One region of the Mesorhizobium sp. ESP6-5 genome, then DNA from elsewhere that is predicted to be linked to it. Evidence: predicted binding sites of a transcription regulator. Region 1 holds the regulator's gene; the other holds the start of a gene.

Evidence for each region. The regulator LexA, encoded in region 1, represses DNA repair genes until DNA is damaged. The targets are predictions, from matches to a motif close to TGTTCNNNNTGTGTTCNG.
Region 2: recA (recombinase RecA) is a predicted target of LexA. The motif match lies at 2,845-2,862, and genes of this name have one in related genera.

What each region holds. Positions count from the first base shown of each region.
Region 1 covers NZ_JAIUGR010000008.1:35,956-43,710, forward strand. Annotated here, with positions in the region: gene LB524_RS14690 (ABC transporter permease) at 1-644, opposite strand, end outside; gene LB524_RS14695 (ABC transporter ATP-binding protein) at 650-1,429, opposite strand; gene LB524_RS14700 (ABC transporter substrate-binding protein) at 1,488-2,474, opposite strand; gene LB524_RS14705 (GntR family transcriptional regulator) at 2,625-3,398, shown strand; gene lexA (transcriptional repressor LexA) at 3,809-4,552, shown strand; gene LB524_RS14715 (ComEC/Rec2 family competence protein) at 4,546-6,999, opposite strand; gene gltX (glutamate--tRNA ligase) at 7,103-7,755, shown strand, end outside.
Region 2 covers NZ_JAIUGR010000021.1:6,346-14,100, reverse strand. Annotated here, with positions in the region: gene LB524_RS27240 (GFA family protein) at 1-98, opposite strand, end outside; gene LB524_RS27235 (TfoX/Sxy family protein) at 189-512, shown strand; gene LB524_RS27230 (pseudouridine-5'-phosphate glycosidase) at 699-1,616, opposite strand; gene LB524_RS27225 (carbohydrate kinase family protein) at 1,694-2,638, opposite strand; gene recA (recombinase RecA) at 2,920-4,020, shown strand; gene alaS (alanine--tRNA ligase) at 4,292-6,958, shown strand; gene LB524_RS27210 (glutathione S-transferase family protein) at 7,184-7,755, opposite strand, start outside.

The DNA.
Region 1 (7,755 bases):
AACCCTTGCGACTGCACCATCAGCGCACCGCTTGACGCCGAAAAAGCGCTGGCCAGCCCGACACCGCCTATGGTCGCGGCCCAGACATTGATGCCTTGCGCTTCGGCCATGTCAGGATTGGCGCCCACGGCGCGCACGGCGGTCCCCTTCTCGGTCCTGAAGAACATGTAGAGCAGCATGAAGGCGGCAAGCGCGAGGAGACCCGCGACGACAATCTTGCTGGCGGGGAAACCCGGCCGCGCGAACGGCACCCAGTCGAACACCGAGGGCGAACCGAAGACGGACAGGTTGGACTTGCCCATAATGCGAAGGTTGATGCTGTAGAGCATCGTCATCATCAGGATGCCCGCAAGCAGCGTGTGGATGCGGAAGCGCAGATGGATGAAGGCGGTGCAGCAGCCCGCCGCGAAGCCGGCGACAAGGGCGGCAGCAACGCCCATCAGCGGCGATGCGCCGGCGGCAAGGAGAACGCCGCAGACGCAGCCGCCCAGCGGAAAAGCGCCTTCGCTGGTGAGATCGGGAAAATTCAGCATGCGAAACGGGATCATGATCCCGAGCACGACAAAGGCCAGGATCAGGCTTTGCGCCAGGGTGACCGGCATGATCGCGACGAAGCTGGTGAGAACGTCCCCAACAAAATCCATGATGATCAGCTCGCCAGCAACATGCGATCGGTCTTGACGGAGAAATGGCCGATCAGATCAATAACCGTGACCCTCGCCTTCTCCTGCCCGGCGACTTCCAGGAGCACCCGGCCCGCATCGAGCATGATCACCCGGCTGCCATAATCGACGGCGTGTTGCATGTTGTGGGTCACCATCAAAGTCGTCAGTTTCAGCGCGTTGACGGCGCGCACGGTCGCTTGCATGACGATTTCGGCCGTGCGCGGGTCGAGGGCCGCGGTATGCTCGTCGAGCAGCAGCAAGTCCGGCGATCCGCCGACCGCCATGATCAGCGACAAGGATTGCCGCTGCCCGCCGGAGAGCAGGTCGACGCGCGTGTCGAGACGATTTTCCAGACCGAGACCCAGGATCGACAGGCGTTCCCTGTAGGATGCAAGCCGGGTGGTGTTCAGCCCCGGGCGCAAGGTGCGCTTTTGGCTGCGCAAATCGGCCAGCAGCATGTTTTCCGCAACCGTCATGCTGGCGGCGGTGCCGCGCATCGGGTCCTGGAACACGCGCGCCAGTTTCGCGGCGCGCTTGTGCACCGGCATTGCAGTCACGTCGGCGCCGTTGATCAGGATCTGGCCGGAATCGAGGATCAGGGCGCCGGAAATGGCGTTGAGCATGCTGCTCTTGCCGGCCCCGTTGGAGCCGATGACGATGCCGAACTCTCCGGTGGCCAAGGACAGGCTGAGACCGTCCAGCGCGACCTTCTCGTCGGCCTGGCCCTTGTAGAACACTTTGCGCGCGGATCGAATCTCGAGCATCGTTTCTCCCTGACCTCGGGATAGCGGCGCCGACGCCGTCACCCCGGCAGTTCCGATGTTAGTCGACGATGCAGCCGCAATCGGCCATTGAAGCCGGTATCTCGATGCCGAACGCGGCCATCGCCTTGCGCGAGATCGTTGCCATGTGGTCCTTGTAGGCCGGGCGCGACGGCGCGATCGTCTTGGGATCCTTGCCCTTGAGGATCTCGGCGGCGATGTTGCCGGCGTTGACGCCGACCTGCGTGTAATTGACCGCGAAGCTCGCCGGCACGGTGCCGTTACGGACCGCACTGTCATCGGAGTTGACGACCGGGATACCGGCCTGGCGCGCGGCCGCGGAGACAGCGGCGATCGCCGGCTGGATCAGGTTCGAGGCCGGGCCGTAGATCACGTCGGCCTTGCCGGCGAGCGAAGCGATGCGTTGCTGGATGTCATTGACGTTGTCGATGCCGACCTCCACCACCTCGAAGCCCGCGGCCGGTGCCGCCGCCTTGATCTTTTCGACCAAGGCAACGTCATTGGCCTCACCGGGATTATAAGGCACGCCGAAGCGCTTGGCGTTCGGCAGCAGCTTCTTGGTGAAGGCCATCACCGCGGCGACGTCCTGCAGATCGCTGGCGCCGGTCATGCCTTCGTCTCCGGCGTCCCATGACGGCACCAGCTTGGCCGCCACCGGATCGGTGACCGCGGCAAAAACGATCGGAATGCCGGAACCGGCAAGCGCTTTCTTGGCGATCTGCGATACCGGCGTGGTGATGGTGTAGATCAGCTTGGGCTGCTCGGCCTGCAGCTTGGCGATCATCTGCGGCACCAGCGATGCATCGAAATTGGTGTGGCTCTCCGTGTAGACGACGTCCTTACCCTCGACGTAGCCATTATCCGTCAGCGCCTTCTTGAAGCCGGCTATGGCGGCGTTCAATTGCGGATGCTCGCCGAAATTGGCAATGCCGATACGGATCTGATCGGCCGCGGCACTGCCGGCACTGACCATCAATGCGCCTGCCAGGGCCAAGCCCGACAACCAAGCGGATTTCGACTTCAACATCATTTCCTCCCAGATTTGATCAGGGCCGCTTGGAAACGCGGCTACTACGGCGATCATGGTGAGTCCGCTGGTCTGTGTCAAACATTATATATAATTGTTGCTGTGACGCACTATCATATATACTTTTCGCCAGACGACGGATTGATCACCATGCTGAATGAAACGAGTTCCACAAAAACGGAAGCCGCCTATCAGCTGTTGCGGCGCGACATCCTGACCACGCGCCTCATGCCCGGCGCCCCGCTCAAACTGAGTGCGCTGCGCGGCACCTATGGCGTCGGCTGGACACCGTTGCGCGAAGCCCTGTCGCGGCTCGAGGCCGAACGCCTGGTCACCGCGATCAGCAATCGTGGTTTTGCCGTGGCTCCGGTGTCGCGGGCCGAGCTGGAGGATCTGGCACGCGCCAGGATGGTGATCGAGATACCCCTGTTCCTCGAATCGATGGAAAAAGGCGGCAGGGAGTGGGAGGATGCCGTGGTCACCGCCCACTACCGGCTCTCGCGTTGCAAGACGGCGGTCGACGATCCCTCGGACGCGGCCGTCGACAGATGGGACGAGAACCACGAGGCTTTCCATGCGGCGCTGCTGAGCGCCGCCACATGCGACTGGCTGTTGCGGTTCCGCTCGACGATCTCGGATCAGCTGCGCCGGCATCATCGCTTTCTTGGTCTGGCGCCGACACTGCGGGCCGCGGCCGGCCTCAAGGATGGCTATGAAGAGGCAATCGAAGCGCTACGCGAAGCGATTGCGATCGAACACCATACCGCGATCATGGAAGCGGCGCTCGACCGTGACGTCGAGCGGGCCAAGGCGCTGATGACGGCGCATATCGGCTACACACTGCACGTCTATGTCCACAGCGAAGACAGCGGCGCTACCAGATACGCCGCTCGCGCCGGCAGCTTGAAGGCGGGTTCGGGATAACTTCAGCGCTTCCGCGACGCCTATTCGAACGCGCTGGCCGGAGTGCGCCGAACGCCCCGATCCATGGCCGCCCGAAGCTACCAATCGTTGGCATTTTGGTTTCGTTTCGTTCCGCGAATAATGGCTCCGCGAATTATACGTCCCTCCGAGGAGAAGCCTTCCAACTAACTGATGCCAAAGCCTCGTCGGCGGATGGGCCACAGGCCATTAACCAAAACGATTTCAATGCGCCTGCCGACGGCGGAAAGGACTGGTTGCCGCCCGCCGTCGCGGGCAAAAAACTTCAGACCCCTTAACAAATTCATTAAACTTTAAACGGTTGCAGAACACAACTGGAACAGATAGTGTTTGTTCTGGGTTTGTTTTTTCGATTCTGGTTCAACCTTTCGTTCAATGTCTTGGGGGCCGCCATGCTGACACGCAAGCAACATGAACTGCTGATGTTCATCCACGAACGGCTCAAGGAAAGCGGGATACCGCCTTCCTTCGACGAGATGAAGGAAGCACTCGATCTTGCCTCCAAGTCGGGGATCCATCGCCTGATCACGGCCCTGGAGGAGCGCGGCTTCATTCGCCGGCTACCCAATCGGGCGCGCGCGCTGGAAGTGCTGCGGCTGCCGGACTCGATCGCGCCGGGCCTCAATGCGGCAAAGAAGTTCTCGCCAAGCGTCATCCAAGGCAGCCTTGGCCAAGGCAGTCTCGGACGCCAGATCAGGCCGGCCGCTGCGCCTTCGCGCCTGCCCGCGGCCGGCAACGACGACGACGCGGTTTCAGCCGTGTCCATCCCGGTCATGGGCCGTATCGCCGCCGGTGTGCCGATCGATGCCATCCAGCATCAGACGCATTCGATCTCGGTGCCGCCGGACATGATCATGGGCGGCGAGCACTATGCGTTGGAGGTCAAGGGCGACTCGATGATCGAGGCTGGTATCTTCGATGGAGACACGGTCATTATCCGCAATGCCGACACGGCAAGCCCGGGCGAAATTATCGTGGCACTGGTCGACGAAGAGGAAGCGACACTGAAGCGGTTCCGCCGCAAAGGCGCTTCGATCGCGCTCGAGGCCGCCAATCCAGCCTACGAAACGCGCATTTTCGGGCCGGACAGGGTCAAGGTACAAGGCAAGCTGGTCGGGTTGATCAGGCGCTACTGAACCGGCTTGTCATCGGGCTTGTCGGGTTTTTTGTACGGCGGCAGCCCCCTCGCCTCGCGTGAGAATTTTCGCTGTTCGTGCCAGGGCCGATATGGTCCGTCGACGGCAAATGCGATCGCGGCCCGGGTCGTGGCCGACTGGGGATTGAAGAAGACGGCAGCGCTTCCCTTGCGGGCGAGCTGCCGTTTGGTGACGACGAGAACCAGTGGATTGTGGCAGGCGTCATAGGCGGTTGCGTCATTGACGATGATCAGGTCGGCGAAAGCGCAGGCTTTCCAGGTGGTCTTGCGGTCCTCGACATAGGCAATGATCGCGCCGGAAGGGTGCCTGGCAAGGCACAGGCCTTCGCGGCAGTAGAAGGGCGATCCCGGCGGCAGGTCGGTGGGACTGGCAACATCGAATTGCCTGTCTGTCGTGTCGAACATTTCCGGTTTGACGATTGTTTCGGAGATCAGGGCGCGCTTCCAGTTGTCGGTTGCGAATTCGTTCGGACGTTCCCGGTTGACGGCCAGTTCGCCATTGCCGATCGGCAGCGCGACCAGCCGCGCATCTTCCGAGATCAGCACATCGGGCGCGCGTGTGTGCGACACAGTCAACAGGCCGGCGAGCGCGAATGGCAGCGCCGCGAGCCGCAGCCATGTCGTCGCCATCGTCGCGATAACCAGCGCGACGGTGACCAGCAGCACGGATTGCTGCGAAATCAGCCCGACTCCATCGACCGGAGAGCGCTCCGATATCCACGCCGACACGGCGATCATTGCTGTCAGGCCCTTGCCCATGAGGTAGAGAGCCGGCCAATCCAATCCGAATGGCATCAACAGCGCGCTGGCGACGGCCAGGAACATCACGACCGACACGATAGGCATCACGGCCAGATTGGCGAACAGGCTGAGCGGCGATACCCGCTGGAAATGCCAGATGGCAAACAGTGCCGTGGCGCTGCCGGCGATAATGGACGTCATGGCCAGTCCACCTGTCGCCAGCAGGAATTTTCGCGTCAGGAACCCGGGCAGCGATCGCTTTGGCGGCGGTGGCCGCGTCTTTCCCGCACGGTGATCGGCCCAGCCGGCATAAGCGCCAACCAGGGCCGCGGTCGCGGCGAACGACATCTGAAAGCTCGGGCCGACGACCTCGTGAGGCGAGACCAGGATGACGGCGATCGCCGAGATCCCCAGATTGCGCATGGTCAGCGCAGCGCGATCGAAGAAGACGGCAATCAGCATCACCGCCAGCATGATGAAGCTGCGTTCGGCGGCAACGACGACACCGGAAATGATGAGATAGGCCGCGATCGAGAACAGTGCGGCGGCGGCCGCGTATTTCTTCACCGGCCGGCGCGCGGAAAAGTCTGGAAACAGCGCGAAGGCACCACGCAGCAGACCCATGATGGTGCCGGCCACAAGCGCCATATGCAGTCCCGAAATAGAGATGATGTGATAGATGCCGGTACGCCGCATCGCTTCATTGATTTCATCGGGTATGCCGGCGCGCACGCCGACGATCAGCGCCGCCGCGATCTCGCCTTCAGCGCCGCCGACGCTGCCCCTGATGTGGTCGGCGATGGCTTCGCGGGCATTTTCGATGCCTGAAAAAAGGCGAGCCGATAGCGGCATCTCACCGTCGTCGGCGGAAACAACCGTTGGATTGCCGAGAAAGAAGCCGCTGCCGCCGATGCCGGCGAAATAGCTGTCAAAAGAGAAGTCGTAGCTGTCCGGCCGCACCGGGCCGGTCGGCGGCAACAGTTTGGCGTAGCCTGTGATGAGCGAGCCGGCGGTCATTCCCGGCGGTATCTTGCGTGCGGAAAGCCGGACCCTTTCCGGCGCATAGCGCAGTTTCGGCCGGGCGGTCGAAATCACGTCCATGGTCAGCCGGATGCGGCCGCTCTCCATCTCCTCGATCGAGACCACGCGGCCGGTCAGTTGCGTGGAGATTTCCGAACCCAGCATCCGGGTTCCGGCTCGCCATGTTTCGACCTTCGCCGCGAGTAGGCCCAGCGCGCACAACAGCACTGCCATGAAACACAGATGGGTTTTCGACCAGGAGCGCGAGACGAAGGCACAGACCGCCATCAGCACCACGACCGCGACGGGTTTTGCAAAGTCGGGCTCGGATGCCAGCGAGAAATAGGCGATCGCCCCAACGGCCAGACAGACCGGCACCAGCAGGAACGCGATGCCCCGGTCGAGTTCGAGCTCCGCCGCCTTGGCCACGCCATGGCGCACGCGAGGCAAGGATACCAGGCCGACTTGCCGGCGCACGCGCGCGATCCTGCCCGCGGCAGGAGCCGGCGCCGGCTCCTGCCCACCTGCCTGCAGCGACCTGGTTTCGGGTGTAGCCACGAGCGGAGATGGCAGTGGGATCGTCGCAGGCGCCGCAAACAGGGATCGCTCGCTGACGCCGATAGCGGCATCCTCGCCCCGATCCGAGCCCCGGCCTCGTCCAGTCATCGGGTCTGCCCCTTGCACCCTCGACGTCCTATGCTACATGAACGCGCAACGCGCGAAAGTCCGCACGCTCTGCACCCAGCTTCAGACGTTTTCCGAGAGTTCCATGCCCGACAAGGTCATCACCCGTTTTGCCCCCTCGCCGACCGGCTATCTGCACATCGGCGGCGCGCGCACGGCGCTCTTCAACTGGCTCTATGCGAAGCATACCGGCGGCACGATGCTGCTGCGCATCGAGGACACCGATCGCGAGCGTTCGACCGATGCGGCCACATCGGCCATTCTCGATGGCCTGACCTGGCTTGGCCTTTCGTGGGACGGTGACGCGGTCTCCCAATTCGAGCGCGCGCCGCGCCATCGCGAGGTGGCCGAGGAGCTGGTGCGCCTGGGCAAGGCCTATTACAGCTACGAGACTTCAGCCGAGCTCGAGGCAATGCGCGAAGCTGCACGCGCCAAGGGCCTACCGCCACGCTATAACGGCCATTGGCGTGACCGCGACCCGTCGGAGGCGCCGTCCGGCGTCAGGGGCGCCATCCGCATCAAGGCACCGGCCGAGGGCGAGACGGTGGTGCAGGACCGGGTCCAGGGAGACGTGCGCTTCCCCAACAAGGATCTCGACGACTTCATCATCCTGCGTTCGGACGGCAACCCGACCTACATGCATGCCGTCGTCGTCGACGATCACGACATGGGCGTCACCCACATCATCCGTGGCGACGATCACCTGACCAACGCCGCCCGCCAGACCGTGATCTACAA
Region 2 (7,755 bases), on a different contig from region 1:
ATCGAGCAGTAGCACAGCATGAACGGCACAGGCGTGTGGCTTTCCACCTCGAAACGCACGGCGTTGCAGCGACAGGACCCCTTGAGCAGCACAGGCATGGCAAAAACTCCGACAGGATAGCCACAACCTGTCAGCATGATTTTGGTTGCGGCGATGACAAGGGCAAATGCCGGTGACATGATCGCGGCATGGACAATGAGCGCATCGCAGAACTGTTCGAGGGCCTCGGTCCGGTCAGCATCCGAAAATTATTCGGCGGCAAAGGCATCTATTTCGATGGCGTCATCGTCGCCATCGTGCTGCGCGGCGAATTGCTGCTGAAAGCCGACGCGCAGAGCGCATCGGAGTTCGAAGCCGCGGGCTGCCGGCAATGGACCTACACCGGCTCTCGCCACGGCAAGCTTGTCGCCATGCCCTATTGGAGCATTCCCGACAGCGCTTTCGACGATCCCGACGAAATGACGGTGTGGGCGCGACGCGCCTACGAAGCTGGGCGGCGGGCAGGGAAGTAGGCTCCCGCCAGCGCGAGACCACCCCCTCATCCGGCCGCTTCGCGACCGCCTTCTCCCCGGCGGGGAGAAGAGGTTTGCGTTGAGGCCGCAAGTTCCTCTCCCCTCGGGGAGAGGTCGGATTGCCCCGAATTGCTCTTTGCAATTCGGTCTTGGTAATCCGGGTGAGGGGGACTTTCTTGGCAGTCCCTACAGCGCCTTGGCGATCTCAGCCGCCAGCCTTGCATTGTTCTCGACCAGCGCGATGTTGGTCTTGAGGCTGCGGCCGCCGGTCAACTCCAGGATTTTTCCCAGCAGGAACGGCGTCACGGCCTTGCCGGTCACGTTGAGCCCCTCGGCCGCCTTTTGCGCGGCTTCGATGTAGCCCGCCATCTCCTCGGCCGGGATTTCCTGGTTCTCCGGCACGGGATTGGCAATCAGCATGCCGCCGCCCAAGCCCAGAGCCAGGCGTGTCCGGTAGAAATGCGCGATATCTTCCGCTCCGTGCAAGGTCAAGGGCGCTCGGAACGGTGACTGCCGCGACCAGAAGGCCGGCATCGTCTCGCAGCCATGGCCGACCACGGGCACGCCGCGCGTCTCCAGCACTTCCAGCGTCTTTTCGATGTCGAGGATCGCCTTGGCGCCGGCCGAGACGACGATCACCGGTGTACGCGCCAATTCATCGAGGTCGGCCGAGATGTCGAAGCTCTTTTCCGCCCCCTTGTGCACGCCGCCAATGCCGCCGGTGGCGAACACCTTTATCCCGACCATGTCAGCCGCGATCATGGTGGCGGCGACCGTGGTGCCACCGGTGCGGCCCTGCGCGACGGCGAAGGCGAGATCGGCGCGCGACAGCTTCATGGCGTCACCGGTCATCGCCAGCGATTCGCGTTCGCCGTCCGAAAGCCCGATCTTGATGCGGCCGTTGACCACCGCGATGGTTGCCGGCACGGCGCCGCCGTCAGCGATGATCTTTTCGACGTTGGCCGCCATGGCGCCATTGTCGGGATAGGGCATGCCATGGGTGATGATGGTGCTTTCGAGCGCCACCACCGGGCGCCCGGCGGCCAGGGCCTGCGCCACCGGTGCGTGGATATCGATGAAGGGGCGGGCGATCTCTGGCGTCATCTCTGATCTCCAATCCGGAGTGCGGCGCATCCATCAGGAAAGCGTAGCTTCACCGCGCGTTATGAACTTGCCGGGTCTCATGCCACTTCCCTGGCATCCGGCACAAGGGCCAGCGCTTCCGCGAAGCTCGCCGCGGTGAATTCGGGCACCGCGTCGGCGCTTTCGATGGCCAGCGTTGCCGCGGCGACGCCCTCGCGCACGGCGTGGCGCAGCGGCTGGCCCCGCAGCAGTGCTGCGACCGTCGCACCTGCCAGCGCGTCGCCGGCGCCGGTGACATCGGCGACTTTTCTGGGGGCAGGCGGCAGGATCGAAAAGGCGCCTGTCTCGTCGAAACCCAGCACAGGGCCGCTGCCGGCCGTGACCACGCCGCTGGCAAGGCCGCTGCACCGCAACCCGTCGACCATTTCCCGCTCGGCGGCCGCTGCATTGACACCGGCCAGCACGACGGCCTCTCGCCGGTTCATGAAGAGCTGGGCCAGCCCGCCGAGAACCGGTATCAGCCGCGTTACCTTCGCCGGCGAAATCGCGATGGCGAAAACCGGTTTGCCGGCGGCGAGCGACAGCAGCCGCTCCAGGGCGGCCGACGGCAAATTGGCGTCGCACAGGATGGCATCGGCGGCGGCCACCTCCTGGCGTATCTTGGAACGCCTGATCTGCTTGGGAAAAGCCAGGTCGTACAGTGCCATGTCGGCAAAGCCGACGATCAATTCGCCCTCGCGATCGATCAATGCCGTGTAGCTCGGCGTGGTACGGTCGAGGAACACCGCCGAAAGATCGGCGATGCCTGCCTCGGCGATGGCCCGTGAAACCGTATCGGCCGACGCATCGCCGCCCCGCATCGACACCAGGGAGGCCGACACGCCGCGCCGCACCATGCTGCGCAACGCATTGAAGACGCCCCCGCCGACATCCTCGCGCATCGTGCCAGGATTGGAGGCTGCCGGCACATAGGGACCGTACACCTGGCCACGCCGGTCGATATGGGCGCCGCCCACGGCCAGGATCTTCGGGGATTCCACCATGGTGGCGATATGACCTTTGTTGTTGCGGCCGCACAAGCGCTAGAGTGCGCGACAGAGCTTCGCATGCTGGTCGGCGATTCGGTCGGGCGCTACGATCGAGCCGTCTGGCCCAATGCGGAGCCCGTTCGTGCCCGGGTTTGCGAGACAAAAAAAGAACAAACCGCGATATCCTTTGTTTTTCAGTTGGTTGTCACCCCTTGCCAAATGAGAACAAAAAAGGTACAAAATGGCAGGGATTACGGATTGTCCGGCCTTCATTGACGACCAAGGGGTGATGTATCATGGCTCAGAATTCTTTGCGGCTGGTAGAGGATAAGGCAGTGGACAAATCAAAGGCTCTGGATGCGGCGCTGTCGCAAATCGAGCGGGCTTTCGGCAAGGGCTCGATCATGCGGCTCGGCGCCAACGAGCAGGTCGTCGAGATCGAAACGGTGCCGACCGGCTCGCTCGGCCTCGACATCGCGCTCGGCGTCGGTGGCTTGCCGCGCGGCCGTATCATCGAGATCTATGGGCCGGAAAGCTCCGGTAAGACGACCCTGGCCCTGCACACCGTGGCTGAAGCCCAGAAGAAGGGCGGCATCTGCGCCTTCGTCGATGCCGAACACGCGCTCGATCCGGTCTACGCCCGCAAGCTCGGCGTCGATCTTGAAAACCTGCTGATCTCGCAGCCCGACACCGGCGAGCAGGCGCTCGAGATTTGCGACACGCTGGTGCGTTCCGGCGCCATCGACGTGCTGGTGGTCGATTCGGTGGCGGCGCTGACGCCGCGTGCCGAGATCGAGGGCGAGATGGGCGATTCGCTGCCGGGTCTGCAGGCCCGCCTGATGAGCCAGGCGCTGCGCAAGCTGACCGCGTCGATCTCGCGCTCCAACACCATGGTCATCTTCATCAACCAGATCCGCATGAAGATCGGCGTCATGTTCGGTTCGCCCGAAACCACGACCGGCGGCAACGCGCTGAAATTCTACGCTTCGGTTCGCCTCGACATCCGCCGTATCGGCTCGGTCAAGGATCGTGACGAGGTCGTCGGCAACCAAACCCGCGTCAAGGTGGTCAAGAACAAGTTGGCGCCGCCCTTCAAGGTGGTCGAGTTCGACATCATGTATGGCGAGGGCGTCTCCAAGACCGGCGAACTGGTCGACCTCGGCGTCAAGGCCGGCGTGGTCGAGAAATCGGGCGCCTGGTTCTCCTATAATTCGCAGCGTCTCGGCCAGGGCCGCGAGAATGCGAAACTGTTCCTGCGCGACAATCCCGATACCGCGCGCGAGATCGAGCTAGCGCTCAGGCAGAATGCCGGATTGATCGCCGAAAAGTTCCTCGAAAATGGTGGCTCCGAGGGCAATGGCGAAGACGGTTTTGAGGACGAAGCCGGCGCGATGTAGGCAACGGTCAGAATTTGGCCATAAATCCAGACTATTAGTCAATGCTTAAGTAACAGAGTTCTGTAGTACCGCGTTCCAAACCGCCGGCCTTCGCGCCGGCGGTTTTCGTTTGGGCGGCCCCGCAAGTGCCGGTGCAAAGCGCGAATTGGCCCAATTCCGTGTTTCTGGACAGGGTCAAGAGCTACGGCTAAAAGGCCAGCTCCATCTTCTAGAAAATATAGAGCCATCTCCCGCCGGTCCGGCCGGCGGCTCTCTTGAAAAGGCAGTATCCATGAGTGGCGTCAACGAGATCCGGTCGACCTTTCTCGACTATTTCCGCAAGGAAGGCCACGAGGTCGTGGCCTCGAGCCCGCTCGTGCCGCGCAACGATCCGACATTGATGTTCACCAATGCCGGCATGGTGCAGTTCAAGAATGTCTTCACCGGTTTGGAGAAGCGGCCCTATTCGCGCGCCACCACAGCCCAGAAAAGCGTCCGCGCCGGCGGCAAGCACAACGATCTCGACAATGTCGGCTATACCGCGCGCCACCTGACCTTTTTCGAGATGCTCGGCAATTTCTCCTTCGGTGACTATTTCAAGGAGCGCGCCATCGAGCTTGCCTGGAATCTCATCATCAGGGAGTTCGGGCTGAAGAAGGACAAGCTGCTGGTCACTGTCTATCACACAGACGACGAGGCGGCTGGCTTCTGGAAGAAGATCGCCGGTTTCTCCGACGGTCGCATCATCCGCATCCCGACCTCGGACAATTTCTGGGCGATGGGCGACACCGGTCCTTGCGGACCATGCTCGGAAATCTTCATCGATCGTGGCGAGCACATCTGGGGTGGACCTCCCGGCAGTCCCGAGGAAGACGGCGATCGCTTCCTCGAATTCTGGAACCTGGTGTTCATGCAGTATGAGCAGGTGACGAAAGAGGAGCGCGTCGACCTGCCGCGCCCGTCGATCGACACCGGCATGGGCCTGGAGCGCATGGCGTCCATCCTGCAAGGGGTGGAGAGCGTCTTCGAGACCGACCTGTTCCGTCATCTGATCGATGCGGCGTCCTCGGCACTTGGGCGCGCGCCCGACGCCGAAACGGTTGCGTCCTATCGCGTCATTGCCGATCATCTGCGCTCGTCCTCCTTCCTGGTCGCCGACGGCGTGCTGCCGTCGAACGAAGGCCGCGGCTATGTGCTGCGCCGCATCATGCGCCGCGCCATGCGCCATGCGCAGTTGCTGGGGGCGAACGAGCCGCTGATGTGGAAGCTGGTGCCGGCGCTGGTGCGCGAGATGGGCCAGGCCTATCCCGAACTGGCACGCGGCGAAACGATGATCGCCGAGACCCTGAAACTCGAGGAGACCCGTTTCCGCAAGACGCTGGTGCGCGGCCTCGGGCTGCTGTCCGAGGCGACGGAGAAGCTCGGCGCCGGCGACATGCTCGATGGCGAAACGGCATTCAAGCTCTACGACACCTATGGCTTCCCGCTCGACCTGACGCAGGACGCGCTGCGGCAGCGCAGCATCTCGGTCGACCTTGCCGGCTTCACCAATGCGATGGAGCAGCAGAAGGCGGAGGCGCGCAAGCACTGGGCCGGGTCCGGCGAGGCCGCCACCGAGACGGTTTGGTTCTCCGTGCGTGAAAAGACCGGCGCCACCGAATTCCTCGGCTACGAAACCGAGCAGGCGGAAGGCCTCATCGAGGCGCTGGTCAAGGACGGCAAGACCGTCGACAGCGCCGGCAAGGGCGATGCGGTCGCCGTGGTCGTCAACCAGACGCCGTTCTACGGCGAGTCCGGCGGCCAGATGGGTGACACCGGCATAATCTCGGGCGAGGGCTTCTCGATCGAGATTTCCGACACGCAGAAGAAGGCCGATGGCCTCTTCGTGCATCTCGGCAAGGTGGTCGCCGGCACGGTCAGGCCGGGTGCCGCGGTCGAACTTAAGGTCGATCATGCCAGGCGCTCCCGGCTGCGCGCCAACCACTCGGCGACGCACCTGATCCACGAGGCGTTGCGCGAGGTGCTGGGCACCCATGTCGCGCAGAAGGGTTCGCTGGTCGCACCCGAGCGTCTGCGCTTCGACATCTCGCACAACAAGCCGATCTCCGCGCAGGAGCTCGAAGAGGTCGAGCGCATGGCCAACGAGATCGTCGTGCAGAACGGCGCGGTGACCACGCGCCTGATGTCGGTCGATGACGCCATTGCCGAGGGCGCGATGGCGCTGTTCGGCGAGAAATACGGCGATGAGGTGCGCGTCGTGTCGATGGGCACGGGCCTGCATGGCGCCAAGGCCAACCGCCCTTATTCGGTCGAGCTCTGCGGCGGCACGCATGTCAAGGCGACCGGCGATATCGGCCTGGTGCGCATCGTCTCGGATGGTGCTGTCGCCGCCGGCGTGCGCCGCATCGAGGCGTTGACCGGCGAGGCCGCGCGCAGGCATCTCGATGAGCAGGACCGACGCCTGAAGACCACGGCGGCAACGCTTAAGATTTCGCCCGCAGATGTGCCAGCGCGCGTCGAAGCGCTGCTCGAAGAGCGCAAGAAGCTCGAGAAGGACCTGGCCGAAGCGCGCAAGAAATTGGCGCTGGGCGGCGGGTCGCCTGCCGATGCTCCTGCCGCCAACGAGATCGTCGCTGGCGTCGGCTTTCTCGGCAAGGCGGTGTCAGGTGTCTCGCCGAAGGACCTGAAGCCGCTGGCCGACGCGGGCAAGACTTCGTTGGGCTCTGGCGTCGTCGTGTTTGTTGGCACGGCTGAGGACAACAAGGCGAGCGTCGTGGTCGCTGTCACCGATGATCTCGTCGGCCGTTTCAGCGCCGTCGATCTGGTGCGCGTGGCCTCCGCCGCATTGGGCGGGCAGGGCGGCGGCGGCCGCCCCGACATGGCGCAGGCCGGCGGCCCGGATGCGTCGAAGGCCGATGATGCGATCGCGGCGGTGAGGGCGGCGCTCGAAGCAGCGTAGCTACCATGCGTGGGCCCAGGCGGGATCCTTTCTCTTGGGGCAGCGCTGCCCCTCATCTGGCTGCCGCCATTTTCTCCCCGTAGAACGGGGAGAAGGGCGCTTTCGTCGCGCCCTTCGCCAATCGCCCTCGTTGCAGAAGAGCGCCGGCAACGCGAGCAGCCTCTTTCTCCCCGTTCACGGGGAGAAATGCCCGCCAGGGCAGGGGCGGCGCGACGTCGAGGAAGCTCACCTCGAGTTATACGCTTTTTCGGTACGCACGAAGCTCGGGCGGCCAGCCATTCGCAAATACAAATCCCAGATGCCTGCAAACTGCGCCAGCAATCCCCGTCCTTCTGGAACCTTGACGAAGTAGCCGATGATCGGCGCCGCGTGCAGATCGGCCAGGGTCAGCTGGTCGCCGAGCAGCCAGGGCCCATCTTGCTTCAGCGAAGTCAGCGCCTTCAGCACCGTCTCGGCCTGCCGCAGGCCATCCGCGATCAAGCTCTCGTCGGGCACTTCTTTCTCCAGACGCTCGACCGCGACATCCCAGACCATCGCACGGTAGGCGTAGGCGTCGAGCATGCCGATGATCTGGTTCATCCTTGCGCGGCCGCGTGTGTCGGCGGGCTGCAGCGCCGGCCCGTCGAAAGCGTCGTCGATATAGCGCGCGATCGCACTCGCCTCGAACAGGCGGAACCCCTCATGCTCGAAGGCCGGGATGCGGCCGAAGGGATGGTGTTTGCCGTACCATGCCGGCGCGCCACCTTCTGCAAAGATGTCGACCGGCACGAGATCGTAGGCGATGCCTTTCTCCTCGA